Regions from separate parts of the Agrobacterium sp. GD03872 genome, predicted to be linked through region 2. Evidence: predicted binding sites of a transcription regulator. Region 2 holds the regulator's gene; each other region holds the start of a gene.
What was found. The regulator PhoB, encoded in region 2, activates phosphate uptake and scavenging genes when phosphate is short. The targets are predictions, from matches to a motif close to TGTCATNNANCTGTCAT.

Region 1: N5D22_RS17395 (alkaline phosphatase) is a predicted target of PhoB. The motif match lies at 3,897-3,913, and genes of this name have one in related genera.
Region 3: phnC (phosphonate ABC transporter ATP-binding protein) is a predicted target of PhoB. The motif match lies at 4,008-4,024, and genes of this name have one in related genera.
Region 4: N5D22_RS07520 (UDP-2,3-diacylglucosamine diphosphatase) is a predicted target of PhoB. The motif match lies at 2,152-2,168, and genes of this name have one in related genera.

What each region holds. Positions count from the first base shown of each region.
Region 1 covers NZ_JAOCCY010000007.1:147,302-153,150, forward strand. The annotation lists gene N5D22_RS17380 (ABC transporter permease) at 1-826, opposite strand, end outside; gene N5D22_RS17385 (ATP-binding cassette domain-containing protein) at 823-1,512, opposite strand; gene N5D22_RS17390 (hypothetical protein) at 1,517-1,981, opposite strand; gene N5D22_RS17395 (alkaline phosphatase) at 2,092-3,846, opposite strand; gene N5D22_RS17400 (TetR/AcrR family transcriptional regulator) at 4,021-4,614, opposite strand; gene N5D22_RS17405 (MFS transporter) at 4,735-5,849, shown strand, end outside.
Region 2 covers NZ_JAOCCY010000002.1:506,832-512,680, forward strand. The annotation lists gene pstB (phosphate ABC transporter ATP-binding protein PstB) at 1-619, shown strand, start outside; gene phoU (phosphate signaling complex protein PhoU) at 715-1,440, shown strand; gene phoB (phosphate regulon transcriptional regulator PhoB) at 1,471-2,154, shown strand; gene N5D22_RS06445 (GcrA family cell cycle regulator) at 2,471-3,004, opposite strand; gene N5D22_RS06450 (aspartate aminotransferase family protein) at 3,436-4,635, shown strand; gene argF (ornithine carbamoyltransferase) at 4,692-5,609, shown strand; gene N5D22_RS06460 (Hsp33 family molecular chaperone) at 5,849-5,849, shown strand, end outside.
Region 3 covers NZ_JAOCCY010000002.1:175,404-181,252, reverse strand. The annotation lists gene N5D22_RS04805 (carbon-phosphorus lyase complex subunit PhnI) at 1-711, shown strand, start outside; gene N5D22_RS04800 (alpha-D-ribose 1-methylphosphonate 5-phosphate C-P-lyase PhnJ) at 845-1,747, shown strand; gene phnK (phosphonate C-P lyase system protein PhnK) at 1,744-2,520, shown strand; gene phnL (phosphonate C-P lyase system protein PhnL) at 2,525-3,232, shown strand; gene N5D22_RS04785 (DapH/DapD/GlmU-related protein) at 3,229-3,846, shown strand; gene phnC (phosphonate ABC transporter ATP-binding protein) at 4,083-4,943, shown strand; gene phnD (phosphonate ABC transporter substrate-binding protein) at 5,029-5,849, shown strand, end outside.
Region 4 covers NZ_JAOCCY010000003.1:6,084-11,932, forward strand. The annotation lists gene dgcA (N-acetyl-D-Glu racemase DgcA) at 1-726, shown strand, start outside; gene N5D22_RS07520 (UDP-2,3-diacylglucosamine diphosphatase) at 1,258-2,097, opposite strand; gene N5D22_RS07525 (NADP-dependent malic enzyme) at 2,325-4,640, shown strand; gene N5D22_RS07530 (DUF2865 domain-containing protein) at 4,777-5,849, shown strand, end outside.

The DNA of each region.
Region 1 (5,849 bases), on a different contig from region 2:
CATGCGCCGCGGTAGCCGGGCCGAGGGCAAGAGCGTGCTCTTGCTCCGATGAGGCCGCGAGCTGAACGGCAGCTTCGGCACGGCCGGCCTCGCCTTCGGCATCCATTCCGCCATCCTCATGGCGCTCCGCGCCCTCATGGGCGTGATCGTGGCGGGCTTCCGGTTGCAGCGCATCGGCAAAGCCCTCATCGTGCCCTTCTTCATGATCATGACTGTCATCCTGGCCGAGGCCATGGACGTGCCAGATGGCCTGGATCGGCACGAGAATGGCGCGATCCCAGGGTGTGCCGGTCGGCTGCAGCTTTCCGACGACATTATAGGCGATTTCGGTATGGGTGCGGCCGCCGGTCTCGGCGGTGCCATGCATCGGCTTGATTTCAGCACCGACGGACAGGTTGACGGCGGCGCCGAGGACGGCTTCGCCTTCGAGCGCGAACATCCTGCCTTCGGCAAAGCCGGGCGTCGTGTTCCTGACAAGGTTCGTCGTTGTGCCGACGATGGGGTAGCCGGCGAAGGAATCGCCAAAGCCGACCGGCGCCGCCCAGGCGACGCGCGGATCGGCGGCAAGCCTGCTCAGGACCGCGCCATCCACCAGCGGCAGGGGCGCCGCCTGCAGAAAGATGGACGAGAGGATCAATTGTGTTTCGCTGCCGGCTGCGCCGATGACGAGGTCGAATTTATCGGCGGCGCGGGCGCTGCCGAGACGCAGCGACCGTTCCTGCAGCGTCACCGCAACGCCGAGCGCAGTGGCCAGCGCCACCAGCAGAACCACAACGATGCCACCGAGCCACAGGCGACGCAGGTCGGCAAGGATGAAGCCGATCATGCCGCTATCTCCTTCCGCTCGGTATCGGCGACGATACGGCCGCCGCTGAGGGTCAGACGCCGGTCGAGGCGACCGACGAGATGCTGGTCGTGGCTGGCGACAATCAGCGTGCTGCCGGTGCTGGCCGCAACGGAAAGCAACAGATCGCCGACCGCCTCGCCGCTTTCGAGATCGAGGCTTGCGGTCGGTTCATCGGCAATGATGACGCCGGGATTGCGCAGCAGCGCCCGGGCGATGGCGACACGCTGCATTTCACCCCGCGACATGGTCTCGACATGTTGGCCGGCGCGTTTGAGGCCGACGGTTGCAAACAGGGATTCCGCCCGTCTTATGAGGTCTGCATTGGCCACGCGCGACAGGCGCGCGGGCAGCAGGATATTGTCCAGCGCGGACAATCCGGGGAAAAGATGAAATTCCTGCATGACGAGGCCAATATTGGCCGCCCGCCAGCGGTCGCGACGGCCTTCGGGCAAATCCGCCATGTTCTGCTCGCCCCAGACAACCCGGCCGGCCTGCACACGCTCAAGGCCGGCGATGATGTTGATGAGGGTGCTCTTGCCCGAGCCGGAACCGCCCGTGAGCGCGACACGGCTGCCGGCGGCGATTTCCAGATGATCGACAACGAGAACCGGTGCCGAAAGACCGGGAAAGGATACGGCAAGATGATCTATCGTCAGGGGCAGCATGGTCTCAAACCGTCGCGTATTCAGCCCGGCGAATGCGCAGCAGGCTGACGAAGCCGGTATCCGGATCCGTCCAGGAGCCCGTTTCCAGCGTGCCGCGCACTTCGATCGTCTGGCTCGGCTGAGTAAAGGTCTGCTTCTCGCCGAGATAGACAACGACGATATTGTCCGGCCAGTCGGCATCGGTGGAGCAGAACGGGCAGATCGACATGGGGATCTCGGTCAGCACGAAAAACTGCGCTTCGGCCTTCAGCGGTGGCGCCATGAAACCGCGCATGGCGACTTCCCTGCCGTTCAGCTGTTTGACCTTGTCGGAAAACTCCAGCCCGAGGACGCTGACCTTGCCATAAAGTTCGTCAAAGGTGAGGTCGCTCTTCGCCTGCGCGCGCGTGCCGGCGGCCAGCAGCGGCAGACCGGCAATGAGGCCCAGGGCCTGGCGGCGGTTGAACCGCACCTGATCAGGCTTGCCCATGACCATTCTCCTTCTTGAAAGGCCTCTCATCATCACCAGCCATGGCCTGTGATGTGAGACGGGAATGCTGGTAAGGGCACGCCACGGCGCGCCCTTACCCCGTTCAGAGATTAATTGGTCTGCTTGACGCCGAGTGCGAGCGCTTCGGCAAGACCCTTGTAAACATCGCTCTGCTCCATATAGCCACGGAAGCCTTCGGCGCCGGGACCTTCAGCCTGCAGAACGACATCATCGACCGCATGCACACCGCTATCCGAGCTCTTCGGAATGATGCCAGGCACGAAGACGGCGCCGGGAACATCCTTGTACTGTTCGTTGGCGACGTATTCCTTCTTTTCGTTCTGAACCGCCGGCACGAAGGGGCCGTCGAGCTTCGGACGGAAGGTTTCGTAGTGGTCCGGGCCGTTATTGGCGTTCAGAAACAGGCGGCGCGAGACGTCGACCTTATCAGGATAACCGTCGCCGTCCTTGTCCTCGTAGTTCGGGAAACCGGCTTCGGCATAGGTACCGACCTTTTCACGCATTTCCGTGCCGGGCTTGTCGTCATCAACGGTGCCGATGATGGAAACGCCATGGGTATGGTCGCCGGTAACGATGATCAGCGTATCGGGGTTCTTCGCCGCGAATTCGCGGGCGACGCCGATGGTCTTGTCGAATTCGATCGTGTCGATGATGGCGCGATCCCAGTCGAGCGGATGGGACATCTTGTCGACATTGGCGGCTTCAACCATCAGGAAGAAGCCGTCCGGGTTCTTCGACAGCTCGTCGATAGCGACCTTGGTCATTTCAACGAGACCCGGCTGGTCCGGAAACTTGCCCGTGGTGCCCTTCTTGAGGAACTGGCGGTCAAGCGCGGTATCCATGTTGCCGGTGTGGAACAGGCCGAGAATCTTGCCGGTATTGGTGCCGGCAGCCGTGGCCAGTTCCGCCTTGCTGGTCGCCAGCGTGTAGCCAGCTTCCTTGAACAGGGCGATATAGTCCTTGTCGTCCTTGCGCTTGGAGCCGGCCGTGGCCTGCGGCAGGAAGTAGGCGGAGCCGCCGCCGAGAAGCACATCCGGCTTCACGTCGAGCAGCATGCCGTTGATCTCGGCCTTGTCGCCACGCTTGCGGGTGTGGGCAACGACGGCAGCCGGCGTCGCATCCTGCAGTTCAGCGGTGGAGATGATGCCGATCGACTTCTTGGTCTGGCGGCGCAGGGCTTCCGCCAGCGTTTCCACCTTCGGATCGTCCAGCGAAGCCGGCGTACGGTCGGCGTAGACGCCGATGGCGTTCACGGCGGTCTTGTGACCGGTCATGTAGGCCGACATGGTGTTGGCGCTGTCGGTGGCGACGGCATCGGTGGCGGAGGTGCCGATGAAGGCGACCGGCGGCACGTCATCCATGTTGAGGCGGCCATTGGCCTTGCCCTCGGTCATGCCCTTGGACATGATGCGGGCGGCAGTGCGGTGGGCGACCGACAGACCGTCGGCGATCAGGAAGATGACGTTCTTGGCCTTCGCCTGGTCAGGCGTGCCATAGGCGGTCCAGGTGACGCTCTTGGTTTCGGAGCCGGCCGAAACTTCAACCTTGTAGTCACCGGCATCGGCGAGCGAAATGCCACGCAGGATGACGGCCGAACCAAGGACCTTGTCCTTGTTCTTTTCTTCGGCGACGAATTCCACGTCCTTGCCGAGAACAGCCTTGTAGTCCTGGCCATTGACGGTGATCTTGACGTCTTCCGGCTTGACGACGGAATTGAATTCCGCTTTGAAATCGAACGGCGAACCGGTCAGGATCGTAGCACGATCAAGCGGATAGACCTCGGCAGCCTGAGCGGCGCCGGCAAGAATGGTCGTGGCGACCAAAGCAGCAACAATTTTGCGCATATTCCCCTCGCGAGACATGTGAAAACCACAATCTCTCCTAGACCCGCCACATGACAGTTGCATGACTTGCAGACGACCATGTCCCGAAAGCCGCTTTGAAGGGAAATCCGTCAGGACGCATCGAAGACGCCATCCTACGCCGGCCGAACGACGCCGGCATGAGCAAGCCCCGGATCATCCCTTCCGGATGCGCAGCCCCTCCAGAAAGGTCCGGAAACTTTCGACGGCCCGTTTCGAGGTCGTCTCGGGGTCGTCGGAATTCGCGATCCACTGAGCGGCGCTGCTGCTGGCGGCGTTGATGAAACGGGCGCCGGCCTGCGGATCGATATCGGCGATCGTTCCCTCTTCCTTGAGCGCCTCGAGGCTTCGTGCCACGGCGGAGATGCAGCCGTTGGCGTTCGGCCAGCGCGAGGGGTCGCCGAGCACCGCCGGTCCGTCGCGGAACATGATCCGCTGGATTTCCGGCTCGAGGGCCATACGGACATAACCGACATTTTCATCGACGAAGCCGTCCCACCGGGTCGCGGCTCGCGACGAAATCTCGCAAAGCCTTGTCGTCATCTCCGCGTCGATCTCGGCCACAACGGCCAGAAGCAGGCCCTTTTTATCGCCAAAATGGTGATAGAGCGCGCCACGGGTGAGGCCGGCCTCGGCGGTGAAGTCATCCATCGACGCTTCCGCATAACCGATGCTGCCAAAAGCCCTGCGGCCGGCAGTGAGCAGCTTCGCCCGCGTCTCGGCAATCATTTCGCTGCGAGGTTTGCGCATTTTTTCTCCACTTTCCACATACGACGCGTATATTAGTTGACATACGCGCCGTATGCAATTATCTCATTCACATACGCCACGTATGTATGTGGCGGACACCATCTGAACAAGGTGATCCCTATGGCCAATCCATACAGAGAAATTTTCCGGGCTCCAGGCGCTAAAGGTTTTTCCGCCGCCGGTTTCTTCGCCCGCCTCCCCATTGCCATGGCCCCGATCGGCATCGTCGCCATGCTTTCGCAAACCCATGGCGAATATTGGCTGGCCGGCGCGGTTTCGGCAACCTTCGCCTTGACCAACGCCGCCCTCTCCCCGCAAATCTCCCGGCTGGTGGATCGCAGGGGCCAGAGCAGCGTCCTCATCCCGGCCACCATCGTCTCGGTCATCGCCTTTGCGGCGCTGATTATCGCGACAAATCAGAGATGGCCGGTCTGGACGCTGTTCCTTTTCGCCTTCCTCGCCGCCACCATGCCGAGCATTCCCGCCATGATGCGTGCCCGCTGGACGGAAATCTTCCGCGACCGGCCGGAACTCAACACCGCATTCGCTTTTGAATCCGCCGCCGACGAGCTCGTCTACATCTCCGGCGCCTCGTTATCCGTCGGCCTTGCTGTTTCGCTCTTTCCGGAAGCGGGCATGATGATCAGCACCACCTTCCTGGCGCTCGGCACTTTCGCCTTTCTTCTGCAACGCTCGACCGAACCCAGGGTGCGTCCGGTTGAAAGCGGTCGCCGGCAGCGTTCTGCCATCTTTCTGCGTCCGGTCCAGATCATCACGCTCGCGCTGATCTTCGTCGGTTCGACTTTCGCCACTGCCGAGGTGAGCGCCGTCGCAATCACCAAGGCGCTGGGCCAGCCGGAGGCCGCCAGCCTCGTCATTGGCGTCTATGCCATCGGCTCCTTCGTGGTCGGCCTCATTCTCGGCGCGCTCAACCCGAAATTACCGCTGCAGCGCCAGTTGCTGATCGCCGTCAGCGTGCTGGCACTCACCGCCCTGCCGTTGCTCGTCGCCAACACCACGGTTGCACTGCTGGCTTTTGCCGTCTTCTTGAGCGGCGTGGCGATCTCGCCGATCTTCATCACCGCATTCGGCCTGATCGAACGCCGCGTGCCGGAATCGATGCTGACGGAAGGCGTGACCTGGGTGATGACCGGCATCGGTATCGGGATGGCGCTCGGCGCCTTCGTCTCCGGCTGGGTGATCGATAATTTCGGCCCGGGCAACGGTTTCTGGGT
Region 2 (5,849 bases):
GCGTACCCTGAACCGTATGAACGACACGATCGACGGTTGCCGGGTTACCGGCAAGATCACGCTCGATACCGATGATATCTACGATCAGGCGATCGACGTCGTGGAGTTGCGCGCCCGCGTCGGCATGGTGTTCCAGAAGCCGAACCCCTTTCCGAAGTCGATCTACGAAAACATTTCCTATGGCCCGCGCATCCATGGCCTCGCCCGTAACAAGGCGGATATGGACCAGATCGTTGAGCAGAGCCTGCAGAAGGCGGGTCTCTGGAACGAAGTGAAGGATCGTCTGCACGAATCCGGCACCGGTCTTTCCGGCGGCCAGCAGCAGCGTCTTTGCATTGCGCGCGCCGTTGCCGTCAGCCCGGAAGTGATCCTGATGGACGAACCCTGCTCGGCGCTGGACCCGATCGCGACTGCAAAGGTCGAGGAGCTGATCCACGAACTGCGCACCAATTACACGATCGTCATCGTCACGCACTCCATGCAGCAGGCGGCGCGTGTTTCCCAGCGCACGGCCATGTTCCATCTTGGTCATCTTGTCGAGGAAAACGAAACCGACAAGATGTTCACCAATCCGGACGACCAGCGCACGCAGGACTACATCATGGGCCGCTTCGGCTGATCCCGGCCGACGCTTCATTAAAACTGAACAAGACTGGTGCCTCTGCGTGCCCGCTTCCGGGCACGCGCATGCAGGCCAAGCCGGAGGACTAGACCATGACACAGACAACGACCCATTCGCATATCCTGTCCGTCTATGACGACGAATTGAAGTTTCTGACGCGCCGCATCGCCGAAATGGGCGGCCTTGCGGAACAGATGTGCGCCGATGCCGTGCGCGCGCTCGTCAATTCCGACGCCGCGCTCGCCCAGAAAGTCATTTCCGACGATACGATCCTCGATCATTCCGAGCGGGAAATCGGTGACAAGGCCATCGTCACCATCGCCAGACGGCAGCCGGTCGCATCCGACCTTCGCGAGATTATCGGCACCCTGCGAATTGCCGGCGATCTCGAGCGTGTCGGCGATCTCGGCAAGAATACCGCCAAGCGTGTCATCGCGGTTGCCGGAACGGGCGTTCCGCGCAAGCTGGCCCGCGGTATCGAGCACCTGTCCGAATTGGCGCTGGTGCAGCTCAAGGAAGTGCTCGACGTTTATTCCACGCGTTCCGCCGAGAAGGCCAACGCCATTCGCGAGCGCGACGAAGAAATCGACGCCATGTATACGTCGCTCTTCCGTGAGCTTCTGACCTACATGATGGAAGACCCGCGCAACATCACCACCTGCACGCATCTTCTGTTCTGCGCCAAGAACATCGAGCGTATCGGCGACCACGCCACCAATATCGCCGAGACGATCTATTACATGACCACCGGCAGTCAGCCGGAAGGCGAGCGTCCGAAGGACGACAGTTCCAACACGCTCGGTTCGGTGACCGAGTAACAGACAGGCGAAGGCTTGCGGAGTTAGCATATGGTGCCCAAGATTGCAGTTGTGGAAGACGAGGAAGCGCTGAGCGTCCTGCTTCGTTACAATCTCGAGGCTGAGGGATACGACGTCGACACGATACCGCGTGGAGACGAGGCGGAAATCAGGCTGCAGGAACGCATTCCGGATCTTCTCATCCTGGATTGGATGCTACCCGGCGTTTCCGGTATCGAACTGTGCCGTCGGCTCAGAATGCGGCCGGAAACCGAACGCCTGCCCATCATCATGCTGACGGCGCGCGGCGAGGAAAGCGAAAGGGTTCGCGGTCTTGCCACCGGCGCCGACGATTATGTCGTCAAGCCGTTCTCGACACCGGAACTCATGGCCCGCGTCAAGGCGATGCTGCGCCGCGCCCGCCCCGAGGTTTTGTCTTCGGTGCTGAAATGCGGCGATATCGAACTGGATCGCGAGACCCATCGCGTTCACCGCAAGAGCCGCGAAGTGCGCCTCGGGCCGACGGAGTTCCGCCTGCTGGAATTCCTGATGACCTCTCCGGGCCGGGTATTCTCTCGTTCGCAACTGCTGGATGGCGTCTGGGGTCACGATATCTATGTGGATGAGCGCACCGTCGACGTGCATGTCGGACGCCTGCGCAAGGCGCTCAATTTTTCGCATATGCAGGATGTCATCCGCACCGTTCGCGGCGCCGGATATTCGATGGAAGCCTGAGCCGGGCCAAACTGACGGTTCCGCTCTGGACCACATTCCACCAAAAACCGAAAGGCCCGACACCGGAATGGCGTCGGGCCTTTCGTTTTTTGGGTTTTCCCCACATGTGGCAGCTTGGTCTTTGTCTCAAGGGACGACCAAGCACCCGCAGGAATCCGGCAATGAAATCCGGATTGCGGGTCAGGTGGAGCAGTGATGCAGGATAGGCTCAGCGTTTCGCTGATGGGCTGACGCAGGAACTGCCTCGAGTTCTGTCACAAAAAAAAACGGGCCCGAAGGCCCGTAGTTTTTGAGTGTCGAATGCGTGCCGCAACACTCAAGCCTTGCGGCGCTCGCTTACCGGCTGGTAGGCAAGCTTCGCATGGAACTTGCAATAGGGCGAAGATTCCAGCGCTTCACAACCGCAGAAATGGAAGTCGTCTTTCAACGGGTCGCCGACCGGCCACTTGCAGGTGCGCTCCGTCAGTTCCGTCAGCGTCAGGCGACGGGAAATCGGCGTCACGACATTTCTCGAAGGAGCGTAATCGAGGACCTCAGCGGTCTCGATGTCGATCTCCTCGTGCAGCGCCGTTGCCGCGTTCGAACGGTTCAGGGCGCGTGCCGGTGCTGCGCTGACGCGGGTCGCGAAATTCGTCGCGCGTGGGGCAGGAGCCGCGGTACGCTTGGGCGCGGAGCGCGCCGAAGTGACCGGACCGCCGGCCTTGACGCGTCCCGGCAGATTGAGGCGATGGACCTTGCCGATGACGGCATTGCGGCTGACACCGCCCAGCTGTGCTGCTATCTGGCTGGCGCTCAGTCCCTCGGCCCACAATTTCTTGAGTTTCTCGACCCGCTCGTCTGTCCAGTTCATGCCGCTTCTCCGCTTGTCGCGTATAATTTCGGCAGAATCCCTCTCCGTCTCGTGGACATGCCGCGAGCGTGGTTTCCGCCGGATTTTTGGTGACTAGTTCCGCCGCAATGCAGTCTAGTAATTAGCGATTAACCTAGTGCCAGCCCGACTCCGTGGCAAGAGTCGCGGGAATCATCTGGAATCGATTTTCCGGTTTTCCCCAACTTGCTGGCGAGTTGAGTCTGAAAGGCAACACCTTGGGGCTGGCTGGCCTGCACCTACTAGTGCTTGAGAAGGCCGGGAAATGCGGACTTTTGTTGACATCGGCAGGCGAAGTGACAATAGTGCCCCTGCCGCCGCAAGGCGGCATTTTTGATTTTCAGGCGAGGGATAACCCCGAGAGCCTATTGACAACCGTCTGACAGCGCATCCGCGCAAGGAGTGATACAGCCATGGCCGAAGCCGCCGCGCCATTGTTCGATACGTTTGCAAGAGCCCCCCTGCGCTTCGAGCGAGGCGAGGGCGTCTGGCTGTTCACGGAAAGCGGCGAACGATATCTGGATTTTGCGGCGGGCGTCGCGGTCAACTCGCTGGGCCATGCCCATCCGCACCTCGTGGATGCGATCAAGACCCAGGCCGAGAAGGTCTGGCACGTCTCGAACCTCTATGAAGTTCCCGGCCAGGAAAAGCTGGCAAAACGCCTGACGGAAGCGACATTCGCGGACAAGGTCTTCTTTACCAATTCCGGCGCGGAAGCACTGGAATGCGCGATCAAGACCGCGCGTCGTTACCACTATTCCAAGGGCCATCCGGAAAAGTTCCGGATTATCACCTTTGAAGGCGCCTTCCATGGTCGCACGCTGGCGACGATCGCCGCCGGCGGGCAGCAGAAATATCTCGAAGGTTTCGGCCCCAAGGTCGAAGGTTTCGACCAGGTGCCGTTCGCTGATGTCGATGCGCTGAAGGCCGCCATCACGGCCGAGACGGCCGCACTTCTGATCGAACCCATTCAGGGCGAGGGCGGTATCCGCGCACCCAGCAAGGAGTTCCTGCAGCTCCTGCGGGCGCTGTGCGATGAGCATGGCCTGCTCTTGATCTTCGACGAAGTCCAGACCGGCGTCGGCCGCACGGGCAAGCTGTTCGCCTATGAACAGACGGGCGTTGCGCCCGACATCATGGCGGTTGCCAAGGGTATCGGCGGCGGTTTCCCGCTCGGCGCGTGCCTCGCCACGGCGGATGCTGCGTCCGGCATGACGGCAGGCGTACACGGCACCACCTATGGCGGCAACCCGCTGGCCATGGCGGTGGGCAATGCCGTGCTCGACGTCGTTCTCTCCGAAGGCTTTCTGGAAAAGGTCCGTGATGTCGCACTGGTCTTCCGCCAGGGCCTTGCCTCGCTGAAGGATCGTTATCCTGACGTCATCGAGGAAATCCGTGGCGAAGGCCTGCTGCTGGGCATCAAGGCCAGGGTTCCTTCGGGCGAACTGCTGCAGGCCATGCGGGCGGAACATCTGCTGGGCGTGCCCGCGGGCGACAACGTCATCCGCCTTCTGCCGCCCCTCGTCACCACGGCGGAAGAGGCTCGCGAGGGTCTGGCACGTGTGGAGGCGGCGGCTGCTTCCCTGACCGCGAAACAGGCAAAGATCGCCTGAGGAAACAATAAAGGGCGGGCCTCTCCCGGAGGCTCGCGAGCATGGGACTGTTTGAAATGGCTTCACCTAAACATTTTCTCGACCTGTCGGCCATGGGCTCGCAGGACCTGCGGGCAATTCTCGACGATGCGCGTGCGCGCAAGGTCGCCACGAAGGCCGGAACGGCGGAAAAGCCGCTTGCCGGCAAGATGCTGGCAATGATCTTCGAAAAGCCTTCCACCCGCACCCGCGTGTCTTTCGATGTCGGCATGCGCCAGCTTGGCGGCGAGACCCTTTTTCTGTCGGGCACGGAAATGCAGCTCGGCCGTGCGGAAACGATTGGCGATACGGCCAAGGTGCTGTCGCGTTATGTGGACGCCATCATGATCCGCACGACGGATCATTCGCGCCTCCTCGAACTTGCCGAACACGCCACCGTGCCGGTCATCAACGGCCTGACGGACGATACGCATCCGTGCCAGATCATGGCTGACATCATGACATTCGAAGAACATCGCGGACCTGTCAAAGGCAAGACCATTGCCTGGACGGGGGATGGCAACAACGTCCTGCATTCCTTCGTCGAAGGCTCGGCCCGCTTCGGGTACCGCATGACGATGGCGGTGCCGATGGGGTCTGAACCACATGACAAGTTCCTGAACTGGGCCCGCAACAATGGCGGCGAGATCATGCTGTGCCACGATGCCGACAAGGCCGTTGCGGGTGCGGATTGCGTCGTCACCGATACCTGGGTGTCCATGAACCAGGAACACAAGGCGCGCGGCCACAACATCTTCCAGCCCTATCAGGTGAATGAAGCCCTGATGGCCAAGGCGGAAAAAGATGCGCTGTTCATGCATTGCCTGCCGGCGCACCGCGGTGAAGAAGTGACGGACGCCGTGATCGACGGCCCGCAGTCGGTGGTCTTCGACGAGGCGGAAAACCGTCTCCACGCGCAGAAGTCCATCATCGCCTGGTGCATGGGCGTCATCTGAGCGGGATCACCCGGTCTGACGCGTGTCATGCCGGGTGCTTGAACTTGGCCATATAGATTACCATCTGTGGGACTTCGAAGGGGCTCGTCGGTTTGCTGGCGGGTCTGCTCCACGATTTGCACGTTTTTCTCCGGAAGCGGTTTCGCTTCCCGGGTCTCTGTGCGACAAGCAAAAAACTACATTTTAAAAGCCGGACTTTTGGACGGTAGCGGCGCCACGGCTGCGCCAGGGAGTATGACA
Region 3 (5,849 bases), 330 kb from region 2:
CTCGAAGATGAGACCGTCGAACCCGCCAGCCAAAGGGAAGGCGAACCTGATTATGTCATGCGCGTTTCCGATATTCTGGCCCACGAAGGGTTGATCGAAAGCGATGGCGATATGCCCGATGACCATATTGCCGGCGACCTGACGCGGGAACCGATGGAATTTCCGATGCCGCGCGACCTGCGTCTGCAATCACTGGCGCGCGGTGATGAAGGCTTCCTCCTCGCGCTCGCCTATTCGACGCAGCGCGGTTATGGGCGCACGCATCCCTTTGTCGGTGAAATCCGCATTGGCGAAGTGGAAATCGAACTTGATGTGCCGGAACTCGGCTTTGCCGTGTCGCTCGGCGATATCCAGGTTACCGAATGCCAGATGGTCAACCAGTTCAAGGGTTCGGCCAAGGCGCCGCCGCAGTTCACCCGCGGTTACGGACTGGTCTTCGGCCAGAGCGAACGCAAGGCGATGGCCATGTCGCTGGTCGACCGGGCGCTGCGTGCGGGCGAATTCGGCGAGGATGTGGTTGCCCCGGCGCAGGACGAGGAATTCGTCATTTCACACGCCGACAATGTGCAGGCGACTGGCTTCGTCGAACATCTGAAACTGCCGCATTACGTGGATTTCCAGGCCGAACTCGGTCTGGTCAGGAAAATGCGCGCCGATTTCGAGGCGATCAATGCCGATGGTGCGGAATGGATGGGCGATGCGGCCGAATAGCTCAGCGGCCGTGCTGCTCGCCGAACCACAGGGCGCAAAAGACGGTCGATGCTGCAAAGACAGCAAAGAACACGGCTGCAAGAATTCCAATCTCCATGAGCTTGTACTCCTTTTTTCACAAGGCTAACGCGCAATGCTTAAAGAAGTTTCATTTGACGACGGGCTGGCTGCCTACAACTTCGCCTATCTGGACGAACAGACCAAGCGAATGATCCGCCGGGCGATCCTGAAGGCCATCGCCATTCCCGGTTATCAGGTTCCCTTCGCTTCCCGTGAAATGCCCATGCCCTATGGCTGGGGCACCGGCGGCGTGCAGCTGACTGCCTCCATCGTCGGCCCCGACGATGTGCTGAAGGTCATAGACCAGGGCGCCGACGACACCACCAATGCGGTTTCCATCCGCGCCTTTTTCCAGAAGGTCGCGAATGTTGCCGTGACGACCCGCACGAAGGATGCGACGATCATCCAGACGCGGCACCGCATTCCGGAAGAGGAACTGCATTCCGGACAGGTCCTCGTCTATCAGGTTCCCATTCCCGAGCCTTTGCGCTTCCTCGAACCGCGTGAGACGGAAACCCGCGTCATGCATGCGCTGGAAGAATATGGCCTGATGCACGTCAAGCTCTATGAGGACATCGCCCGTAACGGCCGTATCTCCACCACCTATGCCTATCCGGTGAAGGTGGCCGGGCGTTATGTCATGGACCCGTCGCCGACCCCGAAATTCGACAATCCGAAAATGCACATGTCGGATGCCCTGCAGCTTTTCGGCGCGGGGCGTGAAAAGCGTATTTATGCCGTGCCGCCCTATACCGATGTCGTCAGTCTCGATTTCGAGGACCACCCCTTTGAAATCCAGCGCTTCGACAAACCCTGCGCCCTGTGCGGCGCGGAGAATGTCTATCTGGACGAGGTGGTGCTTGATGATAAGGGCGGGCGGATGTTCGTCTGCTCCGATACCGACCATTGCGAGGACCGCCGCGCCCATGGCCACAAGGGCCACCTGCTGGCGGATGTGAAGGAGGCCGCAGAATGAGTGACGCACCGCTTCTGAAAGTCCGGGACGTTTCCAAATATTACGGCGACCGCGCCGGTTGCCGAAACGTCTCCTTCGAACTTTATCCGGGCGAGGTTCTGGCCATCGTCGGCGAATCCGGTTCCGGCAAGACCACGCTGCTCAACTGCATTTCCACCCGGTTGATGCCGACGGCGGGCAGCGTGGAATATCGCATGCGTGACGGTTCGGTGCGTGACCTCTACCATATGGGTGAAGCCGAAAGGCGTTTCCTGATGCGGACCGACTGGGGTTTCGTGCATCAGAACCCGGCGGACGGGCTGCGCATGGCGGTTTCGGCCGGCGCCAATGTCGGTGAGCGGCTGATGGCCGTCGGCAACCGGCATTACGGCAATATCCGGCAATCGGCCAGCGAATGGCTGGAGCGGGTGGAAATCGGCACCGACCGTATCGACGACCAGCCGCGCGCCTTTTCCGGCGGCATGCGCCAGCGCCTGCAGATTGCCCGCAACCTCGTGACGTCACCGCGTCTCGTCTTCATGGATGAACCGACCGGTGGCCTCGATGTCTCGGTGCAGGCGCGCCTGCTCGATCTCGTGCGCGGCCTCGTCACCGATCTCGGCCTTGCCGTCGTCGTCGTCACCCACGATCTGGCGGTGGCGCGACTGCTGTCCCACCGCATGATGGTGATGAAGGGCGGCGACGTTATCGAGCACGGCCTGACCGACCGGGTGCTGGACGATCCGCGCGAGCCCTACACGCAATTGCTTGTTTCCTCTATTCTGCAGGTTTGACGCCATGCCGACGCCTCTCATCGTTTCGGAAGTCTTCAAAAGCTTCACCATGCATCTTCGCGACGGCATCGAATTGCCTGTTGTCCGCGATGTCAATTTTTCCGTCTCGGGCGGCGAATGTGTCGTGCTTGGCGGCCCCTCGGGCATCGGCAAGAGCTCGATCCTGAAAATGCTCTACGGCAATTACGCCATAGACAGCGGGCAGATTCTTATCCGCCATGAGGGTGAGGTCGTCGATATCGGCAATGCCTCGCCGCGCACGATCCTCGATATCCGCCACCGCACGATCGGTTATGTCAGCCAGTTTCTGCGCACCGTGCCGCGTGTCGCTGCCATCGATGTCGTTGCCGAACCGCTTCTGGCGCGCAAGGTGGCCGCCGGGGAAGCACGTGAACAGGCGGCGATGCTGCTTTCCAAACTCAACCTGCCACGGGAATTGTGGTCGCTTCCGCCGGCGACATTTTCGGGCGGCGAGCAGCAGCGGGTGAACATCGCACGCGGCTTCATCACCGATCATGCGATCCTGCTTCTCGATGAGCCGACAGCCTCGCTCGACGCCACCAACCGGCGCGTGGTCGTCGACATGATCCGGGAAAAGAAGGAGAAGGGTACGGCCCTGCTCGGCATTTTCCATGACGAGGAGGTGCGTGAAGCCGTGGCCGACCGCATTCTCGATGTCTCGCAATTCTCCCCCCGAAAGGCTGCAGCATGAGCGTGAAAGTCGGTATCGAGCCCGTCATCCATGACACTGCCCGTGTCACCAATTCCTTGATCGGCCGCTACACTGAAATTTCGGAGCGCTGCCGCATCGAGGAAGTCGAGATGGGCGACTACTCCTATGTCATGCAGGATGGCGCGATCTGGTGCGCCAGCATCGGCAAATTCGTCAATATCGCCGCCTCCGTCCGCATCAATGCCACCAATCACCCGATGCAACGGGCGACGCTGCATCATTTCACCTATCGCGCTCACAGCTACTGGGACGATGCCGAGGATGAAACGGAGTTCTTTGCCGCCCGCCGCGCCAAGCGCGTGGTGATCGGCCATGATGTCTGGATTGGCCACGGCGCGACAATCCTGCCCGGTGTCACAGTCGGGAACGGTGCGGTGATCGGAGCAGGTGCGGTCGTCTCGAAGGACGTGGCGCCCTATACCATTGTCGGCGGCGTACCCGCCCGGCTGATCCGGGAACGTTTCCCCGCTGAACTGGGCCGGCAAATGGATGATCTGAAGTGGTGGGACTGGGATCACGCCGCATTGCGCGTCGCCCTCGACGATTTCCGCAATCTGGACGCCAAGGATTTCGTCGCAAAATATCGCGGGTGAAATCTCGCCTTCGGCATGGCAAGTGCGAAACCCGGGGCGAAACCCCGGGATTTTTGTCGATACGCTCTAAAATGCGGGGTGGCTTCAACGCCCGGGCATGCCTCCCAAGAGCTTCGTCGGCGAACAGGCCGACGCCAGGCCCGGGAAATCTGTAATATTTTATTCATCAAACTGACATCCCCACTTCACGCACTGCTGTTAGGTCGAACCCCGTCAAAAGAAGATTGGACGGGGAAATGAGCTTTCACCTGAAGCAAGTCACGCGCCGTTTCGGCAACCACACTGCGGTCGATTCCGTTGATGTCGAGATACCGCAGGGTCAGATGGTCGGCGTGATCGGGCGCTCGGGTGCGGGAAAATCGACGCTGCTGCGCATGATCAACCGCCTCGTTGACCCCTCCTCGGGCTCCATTCATTTCAACGACACCGAAGTTTCGGCGTTGAAGGGCGCGGCGCTCCGCAACTGGCAGCGCGACTGCGCCATGATCTTCCAGCAGTTCAATCTGGTGCCACGCCTTGACGTGCTGACCAATGTCATGCTTGGCCGCCTCAATCACCGTTCAACGGCGCTCAGCCTGTTCAACATCTTCACCCATGAAGAGCGCCTGATGGCGATCGCCGCGCTGGAACGGCTCGGCATCGAGCATGTGGCCATGCAGGCGGCAGGCACGCTTTCCGGCGGCCAGCAACAGCGCGTCGCCATTGCACGCGCGCTGATGCAGTCTCCGAAGATGGTTCTGGCCGATGAGCCGATCGCCTCTCTCGACCCCCTGAACGCCAAGATCGTGATGGATGCGCTGCGCGACATCAACGAGCGCGAAGGCATCACCGTCATCACCAACCTGCATACGCTGGATACGGCGCGCAATTATTGCGAACGCATCATCGGCATGTCTCAGGGCCGCGTCGTCTTTGACGGAACGCCCGCCGAACTGACGGCTGCGGCGGTGACCGAGATTTACGGAACCGATTCCCAGGGCTCCGGCATCGACGAGACCATGACCTCCACCAGCATCAATATTCCCGGCGCGCAGCTTGCCGCGCGTCCGGTGCAGCAATCTGCCGGCCCCGAACCGCTCGCTCTCGCCGGGCTCTGAGGAACCGCTCAGCATCGTTTGCGCCCGCGTCAAGGGCCGATATTTCACAACAAACTCCGGCTCGCCGGGAAACAGGAGAAAGTCCATGTTGAAGAAAGTCCTTCTTTCGGCAGTCGCCCTTGGCGTTCTGGCCGGTTCCGCCATGGCTCAGGACGTCAAGGTTCTGCGCATCGGTCTCGACGGCTCTGAAAACGAAGCTGACCAGATCCGCAACACCAAGTGCGTTGCCGATGGCCTCAAGGCTGCAACCGGCGTTTCCGAAGTTCAGGTTTTCCCGTCGCCGGACTATAACGGCGTCATCCAGGGCCTGCTCGGCGGCACCATCGACATCGCTTCCATGGGCGCTTCCTCCTACGCCAAGATCGCTCTTGCCGATCCGAAGGCCGTCGATCCGATCCTGACCACGGCAGGCGCCGACGGTTCGACCGGTTATTACACCATCATGGTTGCCCGTAAGGACAGCGGCATCAAGACGCTGGCTGACGCCAAGGGCAAGAAGATCGGCTTCGCCGATCCGGACTCCACCTCCGGCTTCCTCGTTCCGAACGTGGCGATCCCGAAGGAAACCGGCGTTCCGGTCAAGGAATACTTCTCAGAAACCGGTTTCGGCGGCGGCCATGAGAACCTCGTTCTCGCCGTTCTCGACAAGAAGTTCGACGTCGGCACCACCTTCGGTTCGGGCGTTGGCAAGTGGGAAGAAGGCTACACCGCCGGCAACCTCTACCAGATGGTCAAGAAGGGCAACCTCGACATGGACGATATCGTCGAAGTCTGGAAGTCGCCGCTGATCCCGAACGGCCCGCTGATGGTCACCAACAAGCTCGGCGACGCGATGAAGCAGAAGGTCGAAAACTTCTTCATGGAGCTGCCGAAGAAGGACCTCGCCTGCTTCCAGGGCTTCACCCA
Region 4 (5,849 bases), on a different contig from region 2:
GCCGCCCGCAATGCGGTGGATTGCGCGCTGTGGGACCTCGAAGCCAAGATCAGTGGCAAAACCGTTGCCCAGCGCATCCTTGGACAGGCGGCAAAGCCGCTCGTCACCGCCTACACCATCTCGCTTGCCGACCCGGAAACAATGGCCGCGAAGACGGCGGAAAACGCAGGCCGCCCGCTGCTGAAGATCAAGACCGGCACGGCGGATGATGAAGCGCGTCTAAGGGCCGTGCGCGCCGCCGCACCCGAAGCGCGTATCATCATCGACGCCAATGAGGGCTGGAACGATTATAATATCGAATATTATCTGAGGCTTGCGGCGGAACTGAAGATATCGCTGATCGAACAGCCGCTGCCCGCCGGCAAGGATGACATCCTCGCCGGCATCGACCACCCGGTGCTGATCTGCGCCGATGAAAGCGTGCATTCGACGAAGGACCTCGCCGCCCTGCGCGACCGTTACGACGCCATCAACATCAAGCTCGACAAGACCGGCGGCCTGACTGAAGCGCTCGTCATGAAGGCCGAGGCCGAACGGCTCGGCTTCACCATCATGGTCGGCTGCATGCTCGGCACCTCGCTCGGCATGGCGCCGGCCGTGCTGGCGGCGCAGGGCGCGGCCTTTGCCGATCTCGACGGACCGCTGCTGCTGGCCGAGGATCGTGAGCCGGGACTGGTTTATGAGGGTTCGCTGGTTTATCCGGCACGGCCGGAATTGTGGGGGTAAGTCGTGGATATTGAAGGCAGAGAAACACGATAAGGCGCAACCTCGCCGCTTATTTCTTCTCCCCGCCGGGGAGAAGGTGGCCCGAAGGGTCGGATGAGGGGGCGACGTCGCCGGATTTCGGGGAGCAAGCCCCCTCATCCCGCTGCCGCGATCTTCTCCCCGGAGGGGAGAAGGCGAAAAAACGCACCCGCTCGCCTTAAATGACGGAAGGGCTCGTCTATGAGGAAGGCGTGGTTATCCGGCCCCGCCGGAATTGCAGAAGTCCCGCTCAGGCACCGCGCGCCAAGGCGGCATCTTCCGCGTGCCTTGCCCAAAGAGTCACAGGGAAGCAGAACCTCTCCTCCGTCATGCCGGACCTGATCCGGCATCCAGCCACGGCGCGTCTGCGCGGTGAGAAGAGTCTTACGCGATCAAAGACTTGATCGCACTGGATCCCAGCTCAAGGCCGGGATGACGGTGTGCGGATACTGCCAGTCATCGAATGCGGCATTCCATACGAGCCTATCGTCAGCGCCCGTCAAACGCCCCAACTCAGGCCGCGTGCTTCCCGATCAGTCCCGGAATATCCACCGGCTCCATCTCGTCCGATGCCTGTTCGGCGGTAACCTCACTCGTCTGCATCCAGGTGATCAGCTCGAAGCTGCCATCGGCATTTTCGGCAATCGCCGTGCAGCTTTCCACCCAGTCGCCGGTATTGATGTAGCGGATGCCGTCCATGTCTTCCATGACGGCATGGTGAATGTGACCACAGATGACGCCGTCGACATTGTTGCGGCGCGCCTCTTCGGCGACCACGCGCTGGAATTCGCCGATGAAGTTGACGGCGTGCTTGACCTGCAGCTTGGCCCAGGCCGAAAACGACCAGTAAGGCAGGCCGATGCGACGGCGCACGGCGGCGATGGCGATGTTGATGGCGATCGCCGCGTCATAGGCCCAGTCGCCGAGATAGGCGAGCAGGCGGGCGTTGCGCACCACCACGTCGAATTCGTCGCCATGAATGATGAGATATTTCTTGCCGTCGGCCGCCTCGTGGATCATGCGTTCGGCCACTTCGATGCCGCCGAAATGCATGCCGGGGAACTCCCGCAGGAATTCATCGTGATTGCCGGGAATGTAGACGATGCGGGTTCCCTTGCGGGCCTTGCGCAGCAGCTTCTGCACCACGTCGTTGCAGCCCTGCGGCCAGTACCAGCTGCGGCGCAGGCGCCAGCCGTCGACGATGTCGCCGACGAGAATGATCGTCTCGGCCTCGTGATATTTCAGGAAGTCGAGCAGATAATCCGTCTTGGCCGCCTTGGAGCCAAGATGAACATCCGAAATGAAAAGCGTTCTGAACTGTCTGGTTTCGATTTGACCGGCCACGGATTTCATCCCCCTGTTCGGTTGCGTCCCTGCGGCTTTCTTACCTCTCAGAACCAGACTCGTGTTTCAGCAACATGACAGATGCCGGTTTTTATAGGGAATATGACGAAAGCCTTCACGAAAACGCGAATAAGCCATGGCCGCATTTGCATAAGGTGCGGTCAAATAACGGCTGTACCACGGGGAAGTTTGTTGTATTCAGGGGTCCGGAATTGAACCAGACATGACGGTGGAAAATGACCTCTCACGATAAGAACAACATGCCCGCCAACACGGCAAAGGCCGACATCGAGGAACAGGCGCTCTTTTTCCACCGCTATCCGCGCCCCGGCAAGCTGGAAATCCAGGCCACCAAGCCGCTCGGCAACCAGCGCGATCTGGCGCTCGCCTATTCGCCCGGCGTCGCCGCCCCCTGCCTCGCCATCCATGAAAACCCTGAAATGGCGGCGGACTATACCGCCCGCGCCAATCTCGTCGCCGTCATCTCCAACGGCACGGCGGTTCTCGGCCTTGGCAATATCGGCCCGCTTGCCTCCAAGCCTGTCATGGAGGGCAAGGCCGTCCTCTTCAAGAAATTCGCCGGCATCGACGTCTTCGATATCGAAATCGATGCGCCCGGCATCAACGACATGGTTTCCACCATCGCCGCGCTGGAACCCACCTTCGGCGGCATCAACCTTGAGGACATCAAGGCGCCGGAATGTTTCGAGGTGGAACGCCAGCTGCGCGAGAAGATGAACATTCCTGTCTTCCACGATGACCAGCACGGCACCGCGATCATCGTCGCCGCCGCCGTCACCAATGCGCTGGAACTCGCCGGCAAGTCTCTGTCCAGCGTCAAGATCGTCGCCTCGGGCGCAGGCGCGGCAGCCCTTGCCTGCCTCAACCTGCTCGTCGCCATGGGCGCGAAGAAAGAAAACATCTGGGTCCACGACATTGAAGGCCTCGTTTACGACGGCCGCAACACGCTGATGGACGAGTGGAAGGAAGTTTACGCCCAGAAGACCGACAAGCGCGTCCTGGCCGAAACCATCGACGGCGCGGATGTCTTCCTCGGCCTTTCGGCGGCTGGCGTTCTGAAGCCGGAACTGCTGGAGCGCATGGCGGAAAACCCGCTGATCCTCGCGCTTGCCAACCCCAATCCGGAAATCATGCCGGAAGCGGCGCGTGCGGCCCGTCCGGATGCGATGATCTGCACCGGCCGTTCGGATTTCCCGAACCAGGTCAACAACGTTCTCTGCTTCCCCTATATCTTCCGCGGCGCGCTGGATTGCGGCGCAACCACGATCAACGAGGAAATGAAGATGGCCGCCGTGCAGGCCATCGCCGAACTCGCGCGTGAGGAAGTCTCCGAAGTCGCGGCAAAAGCCTATAGCGGCGAAACGCCGGTCTTTGGCCCGAACTACCTCATCCCCTCGCCTTTCGATCCGCGCCTCATCCTGCGCATCGCCCCGGCCGTTGCCCGCGCCGCCGCCGCAAGCGGTGTCGCCGCCCGGCCGATCACCGATTTCGAAGCCTATCTCGATCAGCTGAACCGTTTCGTCTGGCGCTCGGGCTTCATCATGAAGCCGGTCTTCAATGCCGCCAAGGCCGCCGAAAAGAAGCGCATCATCTTTGCCGAAGGTGAAGACGAGCGCGTGCTGCGCGCCGCCCAGGTGCTTCTGGAAGAAGGCACCGGCATTCCGATCCTCATCGGCCGTCCGCAGATCATCGAAACGCGCCTGAAGCGCTTCGGCCTGCGCATCCGCCCGCATACGGATTTCGCCGTGGTCAATCCGGAAGACGATCCGCGCTACCGCGACTATGTCGATGACTATTTCGCCCTCGTCGGTCGCGCCGGCATCAACCCGGAGGCGGCCCGTACCATCGTGCGTACCAACTCCACCGTCATCGGCGCGCTTGCGGTGAAGCGCGATGAGGCGGATGCGCTGATCTGCGGCCTCGAAGGCCGTTACGACCGCCACCTGCGCGACGTGAACCAGATCATCGGCAAGCAGGAAGGCGTGCGTTCCTTCGCCGGCCTCAGCCTGCTCATCACCCAGCAGGGTGCGCTGTTCCTCACCGATACTTTCGTGAATTACGACCCGACCTCCGAGGAAGTGGCGGAAATGGCCATTCTCGCGGCCAAGGAAATCCGCCGCTTCGGCATCACGCCGAAGATCGCCCTCGCCAGCCATTCCAATTTCGGCTCGCGCGATTCCGAAAGCGCCCGCAAGATGCGCCGCGCCCTGAAGATCGTGCAGGAAGCCGCGCCGGAACTGGAAGTCGATGGCGAAATGCAGGGCGGTTCGGCCCTTTCGGAAGCGCTGCGCAAGCGCGCCATGCCAAACAGCGTGCTGACCGGCGAAGCGAACCTGCTGGTCTTCCCGAACCTCGATGCCGCCAACATCACGCTCGGTGTCACCCGCACGCTGACGGAAGGCCTGCATGTCGGCCCGATCCTGCTCGGCACGGCCCTGCCCGCCCATATCCTGTCGCCCAGCGTCACCTCGCGCGGCGTCGTCAACATGGCGGCCTTCGCCGTGGTGCAGGCGTCGCATCCTTCGGTGTGATAGAGGCCGCATTAACGCAATTTTGAACAGGCTGTTGCCGCATTGCGGCAACAGCTTATGTTATCTTCCTGAAACACGGATTTCGTGAAGTATAACGCCCCTGCCACCGGCCGGGGACATCGAACGGATCGAACAATTGACCCGCCGCAGCCGCATCATCGGCCTCCTGATTCCCCTTGTTTTCGTCGCCCCGGCCGCCGCTTTCGCGGATCAGGTCTGTGATACGCTCTACGCGCAGTTGCGCGAGCCGCCCCGCATCGTCGGCAATACGGCCGAGGTGCGGCGTTACGCCAATGCGCTCGCCCGCCAGAACATCACCATCCGCAAAATCAGGAACGACATGCGCGGCTATGGCTGCTCTTCGGGCAGCGTCATCGTCTATGGCAGCCCCAATGCCGGCGTCTGCGCCGAGATCGGCGATGCGCTGGTGGATGCCGAAGCCGAACGCGACGCCATCATCCGTGACCGTGACGACGCCATGGCGACGGCACGTGACAATGATGGCGACATCAGGCGTCAGCGCATCCTCGCCGCCCTCGACGCCAATGGCTGCAACACCGCGCCGCAGACGGAAACGCAATTGCCGCCGCCGCCCGATGTGACGCGTTATCCCGATGCTTTCCGGCAGAATGGCCGGCAAAATGGCGACGGGCCGGGACAGGCGGGGCTTTCTCCCTACCCCAACGCCGCCGCCGAAGGCGGGCTTCGCACACTCTGCGTGCGCACCTGCGACGGCTCGTTTTTCCCGATCGCCTCCAATGCCTCGCCGCTCGATTTCCGCGCCCAGGCGGAGCAATGCGAGAAAATGTGTCCGGGGACCGAGACGGAGCTTTATTTCCACTCCATGACGGATCAGGAAACCGCCGACATGGTGTCTGCCGAAACCGGAAAGCCCTACAGGGATCTGCCGACCGCCTTCGCCTACAGGAACGCCACGGCAAAAGCGCCGGGCTGCGCCTGCAACATGGCCGCCTATCACGAGGAAATGCAAAAGCAGGAAGAGGCCGCCAAGCCGCAGCCCGAAAAGCCCTATTCCGGCATCACCACCATTCCATCACCGCAAGGTGACAGGGCTGAGAAACCCGCCGAACAGCAACAGGCCGCCAAGCCGCCGGAAGCGCCCGTTCCCGAACGCGACTACGATCCGAACGACAGCCGCGTCCGCGTCATAGGCCCGAAATTCCTGCCCGACCAGACGGGCCGTATCGA